DNA from 3 places in the Gardnerella sp. KA00288 genome. Region 3 is predicted to be linked to each of the others. Evidence: riboswitches for the same ligand, from Rfam matches in the RefSeq annotation. Region 3 holds a riboswitch; each other region holds the start of a gene.

Region 1 (4,238 bases), 570 kb from region 3:
TCAAGATTCTCGCGATTAATATGCCATTGCTTATAAATCTCACCATTTTTAATCATAAGAATTCGGTCAGAAAGTCTCACAGCTTCCGCAATATCGTGCGTAACCATAAGCGTGCTCCAGCCGTATTCAGATTGAAGCTTATTAAGCAAATCTTGCATATCGAATCTAGTAAGAGCATCCAAAGCACCAAAAGGCTCGTCAAGCAACAATAATTCAGGATTTCTAACTAAAGCTCTTGCTAAAGATACGCGCTGCTGCTGGCCGCCAGAAAGCTGAGATGGCCACTTGTTATCGTAGTCTTCAAGCTGCATTTGGCAAAGCGCTAAATGCGCAATATCCTTAAGCTCTTGCTTACTTGCTTCCATACCAAAAACAACATTTTTGCTCACAGAAAGCCAAGGTATTAATCTGGCGTCCTGAAAACCAATAGCCTGACGACTTGTGGCGTAAATGCTGCCTTCAGTAGGAGTAAGAAGTCCTGAAATTATTTTCAAAAGCGTCGTCTTTCCGCAACCGGATCTACCAATAAGCGACACAAATTCGCCTTTTTTAATTCTCATCGTAATGTTTTTCAATACGAAAGAAGAATTAGTTGCAGAATTATCTTCTGTATTTTTACTTTCTGAAGATGCGAAAGAAATACCAAGATTCTCCATACTAACGCAGTAATCACTATCGTTAATATTCGATTCGTAAGTAGATTCTTCCAAAACTTCAGCATCGTGACGCTTATGAAAAATGCTCTTAAACATAGTCGTATTTTAGTTAGGTAATAACGTTTACTTGCTGCAGTCCATTACAGAATCATCCAAATTCTTTGGAGCCTGCTTAATCAAACCGTACTTAACGTATTCCTTGGCTTGAACTTTCATCATTTCCAAGCCTTTAGCGTCGATTGGTCTAATTGTTGGATTATCAAACTTTTCAATCTGCTTAATAATCGTGTCAGACGCACCAAGCTGCTTATAAGCGTTGCCAATAACATTCTTTTCCTTGTGAGACTTCTTTGCTTCGCGCACAAGAGCCTTATACATTTTCTTCACAAGTTCAGGATGTTTCTTAGCAAAGCTTCTAGAAACAATATGAATAGTAACGTTCATATTGCCGTACTTCTTAGCGTTTACAAGCAACTTAGAACCAGGAGTTGTCATAGCTGCTGCAAGATTCTGGTCGAACGAAGAAATTGCGTCAATCTGTCCAGAAGAGAAAGCAGCCTGGAAGTTTTTAGGGCTCATTTCAACTTTGTGAACTTTAGAAACGTCTAAACCGCTTTTATCGAAAGCGCGATGAAGCATGTAGTCGCCGGTGTCGCCATTGTGAATAATAGCAACTTTCTTTCCATACAAGTCTTTTAAGGTTTTTACGCCGCTTTTTGCAGATGCTACAATTCCCTGAGAATCACCATTGTAGTATTCGAGAGCAAAAGCAACCCAAGGCTGACCTTCGGCAATAAGATCAATAAAACGGCCAGTTCCTGTAGTTGTTGCGTCTGCGCTACCGCTCATTACTGCAGTAAGTCCATCAACTGGAGTGTAAGGACCAGTGTAAGTGACTTTAGACTTTCCAAACTCTTCCTGCAAGAACTTTTCGTTCTTCAATGTAGTTAAATAGTTTGCTGTAGAAAGATAAGCAACGCGCATAGTGCCAGTATCTTCTTTTGCTGAAGACGCGTTGCTTGAAGATTTCTGAGCGCTTCCGCATGAAGCTAGTGCAACTGCTGTGCAAAGAGCACACAATGCGCAAATAGCACGCTTGCTTGCGCTTTTTAATTTGAAATTAACCATAGTTGGCTCCTTTTTTGTGTTTATTATCTTGTGTTTATTGTTTATTGTGTTTATTTTTAGGAAATTCTTCGTTCTGGCATGAGTAAGTATTCGAAAATATTTGCCGTAATTTCGGATCCAAGACCTGCAATTGCGTACATAATTATGCAAGCCATCATCTGATCCGGCCTAAAGAATTGTTGCGCTCTCGAAAGAATATAGCCGATTCCAATAGAAGAATTAACTGTTTCGCAAGTAACTAGTGCAACCCATGCGACGGAAATAGAAAAACGCAATCCAGTCATAAAATTAGCAAGAGTTCCGCGCATAAAAATAGTGGTGAAAATAGTAGATTTTTTAATATGATAAGCCTTAGCTAGTTCAATAAGGCGAGGGTCAATATTACGAACACCATCGCGAATATTTACATACATAGGGCCAAAAACGCCCACTGCAATAAGCATAATCTTCATAAGCTCATCAACGCCAAGAAAAATAATAAGAAGAGGAGCTAGAGCAGGGAACGGTATTGAACGTATCATGTGGCTAGGCTTGTTTATTATTGTTTCACCTATTGCGCTTCCTCCAGAAAGAATTCCGGCAGGAAGTGCAAACGCAATACCCAAAAGAAGACCTGCAACAACCCTAAAAATGCTTATTGCAAGAGACGGCCACAGTATTCCCTCATTGTGTAAATCTACGAAAGCTTTAATAACTTCGAACGGTGAAGGCAGAGCGCGGTTTTCAACAGGACCGAGCGTAATAATAAACCAGCAAAAAACTATAACTATTGTAGAAAGCCAAGCGCTAAAAGATTTTAACGACTTATTTGCTTTCTTATTCGCTTGCTTGCTGTTTGCAATACATTCAGTTTTGCGCTCGCGAAAGTGGATATTCATCCGACATCCCTTCGATAGTACTAGCTATATCAGGTTCGACGGGTATGTTCTCAGCAATATCCGCAAAATCATATGAATGCGTAAGGTTGCACCCCGTGTCAGTTCGCTATTATGGCGCACAGGCATGGACAAAACGTACAAATTCGCGACACGTGAACGTTCTCGGCATAAACACTTGCAAATACAATATAACGTCCATAAAACGCACTAATCTTAAAAGAGTCATCACAACCCATAGTATAAAGGAGTAGTTGTGGCAGCTATTGAAAGCGTATATGCACGCGAAATTTTGGATTCTCGTGGAAATCCTACTGTTCAGGTTTATTTGGAGACCGAAGATGGCGCTCAGGGTATTGGTTTAGTGCCTTCTGGTGCTTCTACTGGTGAGGCAGAAGCTTGGGAGCGTCGCGATGGCGACAAGTCCCGTTATCAGGGCAAGGGCACGTTGGAAGCTGTTAAGGCTGTCAACGAAGTAATCGCTCCTAAGGTTATCGGCATGGATGCCACCGATCAGCGCGCTCTTGACGAAACAATGATTGAGCTTGATGGCACGCCAAACAAGGGCAAGCTTGGTGCTAACGCAATTCTCGGCGTTTCCCTCGCTGCTCTCTACGCTGCTGCTGAGTCTGCTCAGCTTCCGTTGTACCGCTACATTGGCGGCACCAATGGCCACATTCTTCCAGTTCCAAACATGAACATCATGAACGGTGGTGCTCACGCTGATTTCGCAACCGATATTCAGGAATACATGATTTCTCCATACGGTTTCGCAACCTACAGCGATGCTTTGCGCGCTGGCGTTGAGGTTTATCACACCTTGAAGAATGTTTTGAAGAAGGAAGGCTTGGCTACTGGTCTTGGCGACGAAGGCGGCTTCGCTCCAAAGATGAAGTCCAATGAGGATTCCTTGAAGTACATCATGGATGCAATCGCAGCCGCAGGCTACGAGCCAGGCAAGCAGATTGGTATTTCTCTTGACGTTGCTTCTTCTGAGTTCTACAACAAGGAAACTGGTAAGTATCGTTTCGATGGCGAAGAGCGCGAATCTGCTTACATGCTTGATTACTACGAGAAGCTCATCAACGAGTATCCAATCGTTTCCATTGAAGATCCATTCCAGGAAGAAGGCTGGGATGATTGGGCAGAAATCACCAAGCGTCTTGGTGATCGTTTGCAGTTCGTTGGCGATGATTTGCTCGTCACCAATCCAAAGCGTTTGGCTAAGGGTATTGAGCTTGGTGCAGCTAACTCCTTGCTCGTGAAGTTGAACCAGATTGGTTCCGTCACCGAAACCCTCGACGCTATTGAACTTGCAACCAAGAATGGCTTCACCTCTATGGTTTCTCACCGTTCTGGTGAAACCCCAGACACCACAATTTCTGATCTTGCCGTTGCTAAGAACACCGGCCAGATTAAGACTGGTGCTCCTGCTCGTGGCGAGCGTATTGCTAAGTACAACCGCTTGCTTGAGATTGAGGAAGAGCTTGGTTCTACCGCTCAGTACGCTGGTTACAGTGCATTCAAGGCTTGCAAGAAGTATATGAAGTAACTTTCTACTTTTAAGTAACTTAAATCT
Region 2 (4,238 bases), 330 kb from region 3:
TCTTGATGATGCTGCAAGCACCATTCAGCCATAATCGAGCCGCCGCGAGACACAATACCGGTTACGCGGTTTGCGGTAAGCGGCACGTAACGAAGAAGCACGCCGGCGTGAATAGTCATGTAGTCAACGCCCTGCTCGCACTGTTCAATAACCGTGTCTCGGAAAAGCTCCCAGCTGAGCTTAGAAGCATCATCCTCAACCTTTTCCAAAGCCTGGTACATTGGCACGGTTCCGATTGGCACAGGGGAGTTGCGCAAAATCCATTCGCGCGTTGTGTGAATATCGTTACCGGTAGAAAGATCCATAACGGTATCCGCACCCCACTTCGTTGCCCACGTAAGCTTTTCAACTTCTTCGTCAATCGAAGAAGTTACGGCAGAATTGCCCATGTTTGCGTTGAGCTTAGTTAAGAAGCGCGAGCCAATAATCATAGGCTCTGCCTCAGGGTGGTTAATATTGCAAGGAATTACAGCGCGTCCTGCTGCAAGTTCGGAGCGAACAAGCTCTACGTCGCAATTTTCGCGAGTTGCAACATACTGCATTTCTGGGGTTACAATTCCGTGACGCGCATACCACATTTGCGTAATCGGATGATCCGCGCCCTTCATTGGCTTATGCGTGCGTCCGCGCCATTCCTTAGAAGCTTTGCCTCGCTTAATTGCGCGCTTTCCGTCGTCTTGAAGATTGCGCCTGCGACCCTCATATTCCACAACGTCACCGCGGTCACGAATCCAGTCAAGGCGAAGTGGAGCCAAGCCCTCTTTAGGATCGCACTTTGGACCTTCAGTATTGTAGTCCTTAAAAGGCGGGTTAGGGCCAACGCCAGGAGTGTCCGAAAGCTTAATCTCAGTGTATGGAACTTCCAAATCGTAAGAACCGTACTCGTATTCAAAATGAACTGGAGTAGTTTTGCGAATATGAGCCTTGTCTCGCTGAGTGCATCCGCGTGAAGCAATATCTACGCGCTGCTGCTTAGCTAACTTTGCTGCTTCTTTTGCTTCTTTAGCGTTAATAAAAGTTGGCTTCTTTTCATCTTTTTCTGCAGACTTTTCTTCCTTATTTTCTGCAGAAATTACGCGCTTAGCATAGCCGTGCTTGCTTTCTTGGCGAACAGACTTCCAGCTTTCAACAAAATCATGCATTGTTGATTCTGGAGTTTGTGAAGCATAAATCGGTTCTGTAACGAAGAAGCCTGCAGCTTTTGTGCGAGCAATCATAGATACGTCTTCAAGCTGAGTTTTTCCGCCAACAAGAACAGGGAAGTCGCTTGCGGAGCAAATCGTATTGATTTTTGCTTCGTCCAACGTTGTGTGATTTGCTTCCAATTCGTAAGAGGCAGTAGAGTTTTCTTGCCCTTCTTCTGGGTTTCGCATTGCTGTTACGCAAATGTAGTCAATGCAACCGTCTGGAAGCTCGTTAATAACCTTAACTAAGCTTTCTGTTTCAACTGTTAAACCAATAACAGCATCTTCGCCAAGCAAAGCGCGCGCTTCTCGAGGTTCCATGTCGCTTTGAGCTAAGTGAACGCCGTCAACTTTAATGCTTTGATTTCTAGCCTGCCAAGCAACATCAACTCGCTCGTCAATAACAAAAGTTACTGAATCGCACTTGTTATTGTCTTCAATAATTTGCGCAATATCTCGAGCAATAGTTGTGATTTCTTTTGCGCTCTCATCGTTTGCATGCAAACGAATCAACGTTGCTCCTGCGCGCAAAGCATCATCAACAATATCGGTAAGCGGACGATTATTACAAGCTTTTGGGTCTGCAATAAAGCAGGCGGTGAGATTGAACTGATCACGCATTGATGCGTATGGATAATTCGAGGTCATACTAAAATCGTTGCTCCCTACGTTGTATTAACTAAACAGGTTCGAAGGGTTAGGTTTTGCCTATCTCAGCCTTCTAAAAGAAAGCACCCCTGCAAATGTCGAATTATCAGCCATTTTACACGATTACATGCACTTTTTAGTAAAGGCATGTTGCGAAGACTTCGTTCTTGTAAAGTTTTCACAACATGCCTTAGTTTTAAAAGTTAGAGTTTTAAATTTTTAGCGCTCGTGGTGATTTATAGTGCGTGAAATAAAATCTCCCAAGCTTTGCACAATCTGTACAAGAATAATGCAAAGAACCACGGCAACCGTCATAACATCGTACTGGTAGCGCTGGTAGCCGTAGCGTATTGCAATATCTCCAAGTCCGCCAGCTCCAACTGTTCCAGCCATTGCGCTAAAACCAAAAAGCGTTATGAATGTAAGAGCAGCGCCGCGAATAAGCGAAGGCAAAGCTTCCCAAAGCAGCACTTTGCACACAATTTGAAGCTTGCTTGCTCCAAAGCTTTGTGCAGCCTCAATTAAGCTTCCGTCAACTTCTGCCAAAGACTGTTCAACAATTCGCGCCACAAACGGAGCTGCTGTAATAACAAGCGGCACAATAGCGCCTGGAACGCCAAGAGATGTGCCAACAAGTAGGCGAGTGAACGGAATTAAAGCAACAAGAAGAATAATAAACGGCACTGAGCGCACAATATTAACTATCCAGCCAATAACAGCGCTTAAAGTTGCGTTTGGGCAAATGCCTTTTTTGTCCGAAATAATAAGCAGCACACCAATTGGAAGACCAATTGCATAAGCTAAAAGTGTTGCAACAGAAGTCATTACTAAAGTATCTTGCACGCCTTCAATTAGTAAATCGCCGTAGTTGTCAATAAATTGTGTAACAGTTTCAAGCATTTTACTTCACCTCGCTTGCAAGTGTGTAGTTTTCGGTAAAACTCTTCTTATTTCTATGATTTTCTACTTTGTCGTCTGCAATAAGCGTGCGCAAAATATCGCTTTGTGGATTTGCAAAAAGCTCTGCAGTGTCTCCTAATTCCACAATATTTCCGCCGTCAATCATTGCCACACGGTCGCAAATATTTCTAGCAACTGCCAACGAGTGCGTAATAATAACGAGTGTTACGTTAAGCTCGCGGTTAATTCGGCGCAATAAATCAAGGATTTGCGCAGTAGTTGTGGAGTCGAGTGCGCTTGTAGCTTCGTCGCAAAGCATAATCGAAGGATTATTTGCCAAGGCTCGAGCGATTGCTACGCGCTGCTGTTGCCCGCCGGAAAGCTGGCTAGGGTAGCGGTCTGCAAGATTTTGCAAGCCAACCAAGTCGAGCAAATAGTGTGCGCGCTCTTCACGTTCTTTTTTTGGAGTGTGATTTAGTTCAAGCGGAAAAGTTACGTTTCGCAATACTGTTCGCTGCTGGAAAAGACTAAAGTTTTGGAAAATCATTCCAATATTCGCGCGAACTTTAGCAAGCTCTTTATCTTTTACTTCGCTAATATCGTTGCCGTCAATTATAACTTTTCCGGAAGTTGGCCTCTCAAGCAGATTCATGCAGCGCACTAATGAAGATTTACCGGCACCAGAAGAGCCAAGTATTCCGAATACTTCGCCAGATTCAATGGTGAGATTAATATCGTGCAATGCTTCATGTGCTTCACTACCTTTTCCGTAGCTTTTATGAAGATGTTCAATCTGAATCATGCTTATTCCCTAACAGCTTATTGTTCTTAAATACTTTAGGTAAGTTCAATACTTAACTAAAATATCTACCCTACGTATATTACAAACTAAAAAATACTAAAAATACTGCCGCAAAGCACACACCTTGCGGCAGTATGTGGCTACTTGTTATTCTTTAGAAAACTGGAAGCACAGCGCCCTTATAATTCTTGGTAATATAATCGCGAACTGCACTTGTTTTCAAAGCTTTAATCAAGGCTTTAATCTTAGCCAGCTTTTGCGAACCCTTCTTTACAACAATAATGTTTTCGTAAGTTTTAGCGGCAATGCCACCAACTTTTTCGGAAGTAAGAGGATCCTTAGTTGGGTTAAAACCAGCCTGAATAGCGTAGTTTCCGTTCATTGCAGCAAGATCAACATCCTTAATAGCTGTTGGAACTGCAGACGGGTCAAGCTCTTTGAACTTCAAATTCTTAGGATTGCTCGTAATGTCGTTAACTGTTGATTTTACATCCTTTGGATTCTTCAACTTAAGCAAGCCGGCATCCTGAAGAAGCAGAAGTGCGCGGGCCTCATTAGAAGGATCGTTTGGAACTGCAATAGTAGCGCCGTTAGCTAAATCCTTAATGGTTTTTGTCTTTCCCGGGTAAAGTCCAAATGGCTCAAAATGGATTCCTGCAATTGAAATCAGGTGCGAGCCCTTTTCCTTATTGTAGTTGTCCAAG
Region 3 (4,238 bases):
TGAGCTGATGCATAAATGCGTTGCTAGTTTCAACACTACTATCTTCGTCGTTGCCGGTTTCAACGTTGCTATTTTCAACGCTGCCGCCTGAGTCTTTAGAATTCAGCGAAGCATCAGACTCATTTCCAACGCCAGTTAAAGGCGAAACCCAAAGCGGAGTCCCAAAATAATCCTGAAAAAGCTGGCAAACATCGCAATCACCATTGTCTCCCCTAAAAACATGCTCAATATGCTCGCGCACAACTTTGCGAAGAAGAGCATCCTGCTCAGCGCCATTAAGAAGCTTAGGATTAGGCTTATGCTGCAACTTACAATTGGCTGAAATAATACGAAAAGCAAGCGATTCCAACGTTCCAACCGGACGCGACTGCTCACTTACTCCAATAGAACGAATAATAATATTGTCAATACTTGCAGCCAAATTTCTGTTTTGCACTGCCATTGCTGTTATGCTATGAGGCCAGCGCTGGTATCCCGCAATTGTTGCACGCACAGCAAACTGCGTTTTTCCAGTATTTGGAGCGCCATAAACTAGCAGCGTACTGGTCAAATTCCCAGCACAATTGCGTAACGTGCCATCAAATAGCGCTTGTAATGCAGAATCCTCACACATACACTCAATTCTACCAATTGGGCAATAGTGGTGCGCAAGTTTTAACTAATTTTGCAAAACAGCTCGAGCGCGCGCATCTTTCAACGCAAGAAATACACGGCCAACACCAATAAAAATAAGCGTAAACACAACAAGCAAATAAGCAACTCCAACGCCTAAAGTAGTGGCGTTAAAAGTCTGAGGAGCAAAACCAAACCAGCCTGCAGGAGCACCATAATTAAGGAAATTGTAAGGCGCACGCATTGCGTGAACACCCCAACGAACACCCGCAAACTCGCTAAGCATTGCAGCATAAGCAACATAAGCTAAAGGCGGAATAGTAGCAAAATAAATGTGTGCGCTGGTTGAACGGAAGCGATAGTCAAAAAGTATAAAATCTACGATTGCAAGAAGCGGTGCGATTGCGTGAACGCAAAGACTACTACAACCGTTGCTCATATACGCACCAACAAAACCTAGCTTATTCGTAGGAGCTAAGAAGCAAAGATAAAGCGTAAATGTTACTGCAATGGCGATTGTCATCATGAATTTAAAAATGTACCAAGCGTTGGATTTTGAGTCGAACCATGCGAAAGATTCTGCAGAATCTGGCTGCGCAGCTGAATCTACAGAATTGCGAGCGCGCATAAAAGAGGTAGTGTCTAGTACAAGAGAACCAGCCAAAGCTACACAAATCATAAGATTAGAAAGATTTGTAAAGTAAGTAAAAGTCATAAGACCTTGCCACGAAGCTGCCATTCCGTAAACGGACGCGATTATTGCGATTGCTCGAATTGCAGTGCGCGTGGCGTATTCACGCACATCGAGAGGATTGGCAGCAGCTGTGGTTTGTTGCTCTAGAATGGAGTTGTTTGCCATGTTGACTCGCTTTCGTAACGTATGTCGATTAGGTAATTTATAGCCTACTTACTTACCATATTTATGTTTACACTACCGGAAAGCGAAAATCTGTAGAAAAAGTTGCAAAAATACGGCGAGATTTTTGTAGATACGTGCAAAGCGCGCGGCGACGCTCCAAACGCGAGAAAAGTTCCCCACATTTGGAGCAAAACGCCACGCCAAACTCTCCAAACACGCGAAAAGTCGCGCACGTTTGGAGCACGAGCTTAGAACCTAGCACGCACGTAACCAGCAAAAGCAAGTAAGTCACGAACAAAAGATATAGTCGAAGGATGGTTCGGAGTGCGCAATCGCCGCAAAATCGCGGGCGGCGCTGAGATTACATCCGTAGGACCTGATCTAGATAGTGCTAGCGAAGGGAAACATTATGACAATAGATAACGCTGCAGAAGCAAACAACAGCTCGCAAAAAACTTACGCATCTACTACTGAGTCAGTCGCAACAGCAACAAAAGTAGACACACTATTTTCCGTGCGTGCGCGACGTCGAATGTTCCTTAACGACGTTCGCCAATGCATCGAACGCGTACGCGCACAGCAGCCTCTTACACACTGCATAACGAACGTAATCGTACAAGACATAACCGCAAACGCACTGCTTGCAGCAGGCGCCTCGCCAATTATGGTCACAGATCCGGAAGAAGCGCACGCACTCGCACAAATCGCCTCCGGCGTGCTAATAAACGTAGGCACGTTCCATCAGCCTGAAACTTCAGAGTACATGCGCGCAGCCGTTGAGGGATGCGAAAAAGCAGATACCCCATGGGTTCTTGACCCGGTTGGAATTGGCGTGCCGGCACTTGCTCCACGCACTCGCTTTATACACGAAATTATTAAGCACCACCCTACTGTAATTCGCGCAAACGCCTCCGAAATCATGGCTCTTGCCGGCAAAGAAAGCAACGGAAAAGGCGTAGATTCTCACGATAGCGTAAACGATGCTCTTCAAGCCGCGCGCGAACTAGCAAAAAAGTATGGCTCAGTAGTGGCTATTTCCGGCGAAAAAGATGCGATTTACGGCCACGGATGTTTAGCTCGCGTAACAGGCGGTCACAAAGCTATGACCAAAGTAGTTGGAACCGGTTGCGCTCTAGGCGCGATAGTTGCAGCATACGTTGGCGCAAACCCAGAACGTCCGCTCGCAGCAACCGTTGCAGCGCACGTGCATGCAGCCGCCGCCGGAACTTGGGCAGCTCGCCAAACCACAGCTCCAGGAACTTTCCGCACGCTGTGGATGGACGCGCTTTCCACTCTTAGCGTAAACGACATGTTTAGTTTGACAAATATTGAGTTCACTGTTGAGCCTGTGGATTGGACACTGTATTTGGTAACAGATCCACGCATGGGAAATCGTCCAGAAGAAGAAGTGGCTGTGGAGTCGGTTGAAGGCGGAGTTACAGTTGTGCAATTGCGCGATAAGTATTCCGACGATGATGAGATTTCAGCAAAGGCGAAAAAGTTGCGTCATGCGCTTATTGATTCCGGCCACGGCGACGTGCCTGTGTTCATAGACGATCATGTTGATTGCGCGGCTCAGCTTGGTTTCAACTTGCACGTTGGGCAAAAAGATACTCCGTTTGTTGAGGCGCGAAAGGCGATGCCGGCTGAGTGGATGGTTGGTCTTTCTTGCGCGCGGCCTGACTTGATGGAGAAAGCTTACCTAGAGTGCAAAGAAAACGACGTTCCACTGCCGGATGTGATTGGCATAGGTGCCGCTTTTGAAACGCATACTAAGGCTCACGACGTGCCGCCTCTTGGAGTTGAAGGCGTGAACGAAGTTGCGAAAGTTGCACACTCTATGGGCGTAAAAACATTGGCAATTGGCGGAATCCATGAGAATACGGTATTCCCTATTCGCGATCTTGAGCTTGACGGAGTTTGCACTGTATCGGCGCTTATGTGCGCTGAGGATGCTGGAAAAGTAGCGCGCGAGCTTAAAAGCGTGATTACTAAATAATTACTTAGTGATTACTCAGTGATTACTGAGTAATCACTAATTCTTAAAGCTGTGCACTGGGGCCGGAATACGCCCGCCTCGCGTTACGAAAGCTTCGCAACTGGTCTGGTTCACCGGAATAATAGGCGCATATCCCATTAAACCGCCGAAGTTAGCCATCTCGCCAACGCCCTTTCCAATCACAGGAATAATGCGCACTGCCGTAGTTTTCTGATTAATCATTCCGATTGCGGATTCGTCAGCAATCATTCCAGAAATAGTAGCTGCGGACGTTTCTCCCGGAATAGCAATCATATCGAGGCCCACAGAGCATACGCACGTCATTGCCTCAAGCTTTTCAATCGTCAAACAACCAGACTTTGCTGCAGCAATCATGTTCGCATCTTCCGAAACAGGTATGAACGCTCCGGAAAGACCGCCAACATAGCTGCTGGCCATAATTCCGCCCTTCTTAACCTGATCGTTCAGCATTGCAAGCGCAGCAGTTGTGCCAGGAGCTCCAACCTGATCTAAACCAATCTTTTCAAGCACTTCGCCAACGGAATCTCCAACTGCAGGCGTTGGTGCAAGCGACAAATCAATAATTCCAAACGGCACTCCAAGCCTACGAGAAGCCTCTTGTGCAACCAACTGCCCCACTCGCGTAATCTTAAAAGCAGTGCGCTTAATAGTTTCACATAGAAAAGCAAAATCTTTGCCTTTAGCCGCGTCGAGTGCGCTAGATACTACACCAGGCCCGGAAACACCAACGTTAATCACAGCATCGCC

Evidence for each region. A riboswitch is a leader RNA that binds a small molecule or an ion and turns the genes downstream of it on or off. The one in region 3 is predicted to bind thiamine pyrophosphate.
Region 1: linked by a shared signal. The riboswitch ahead of HXT52_RS03190 (ABC transporter permease) and the one ahead of thiM (hydroxyethylthiazole kinase) in region 3 are both predicted to bind thiamine pyrophosphate.
Region 2: linked by a shared signal. The riboswitch ahead of thiC (phosphomethylpyrimidine synthase ThiC) and the one ahead of thiM (hydroxyethylthiazole kinase) in region 3 are both predicted to bind thiamine pyrophosphate.

What each region holds. Positions count from the first base shown of each region.
Region 1 is NZ_CP058373.1:845,180-849,417, reverse strand. It holds gene HXT52_RS03200 (ABC transporter ATP-binding protein) at 1-752, opposite strand, end outside; gene HXT52_RS03195 (ABC transporter substrate-binding protein) at 780-1,784, opposite strand; gene HXT52_RS03190 (ABC transporter permease) at 1,841-2,662, opposite strand; TPP riboswitch at 2,652-2,768, opposite strand; gene eno (phosphopyruvate hydratase) at 2,916-4,211, shown strand.
Region 2 is NZ_CP058373.1:613,392-617,629, forward strand. It holds gene thiC (phosphomethylpyrimidine synthase ThiC) at 1-1,832, opposite strand, end outside; TPP riboswitch at 1,830-1,933, opposite strand; gene HXT52_RS02265 (methionine ABC transporter permease) at 2,052-2,732, opposite strand; gene HXT52_RS02270 (methionine ABC transporter ATP-binding protein) at 2,734-3,534, opposite strand; gene HXT52_RS02275 (MetQ/NlpA family ABC transporter substrate-binding protein) at 3,689-4,238, opposite strand, start outside.
Region 3 is NZ_CP058373.1:278,677-282,914, reverse strand. It holds gene HXT52_RS01055 (PD-(D/E)XK nuclease family protein) at 1-613, opposite strand, end outside; gene HXT52_RS01050 (hypothetical protein) at 659-1,471, opposite strand; TPP riboswitch at 1,782-1,891, shown strand; gene thiM (hydroxyethylthiazole kinase) at 2,004-3,470, shown strand; gene HXT52_RS01040 (PFL family protein) at 3,507-4,238, opposite strand, start outside.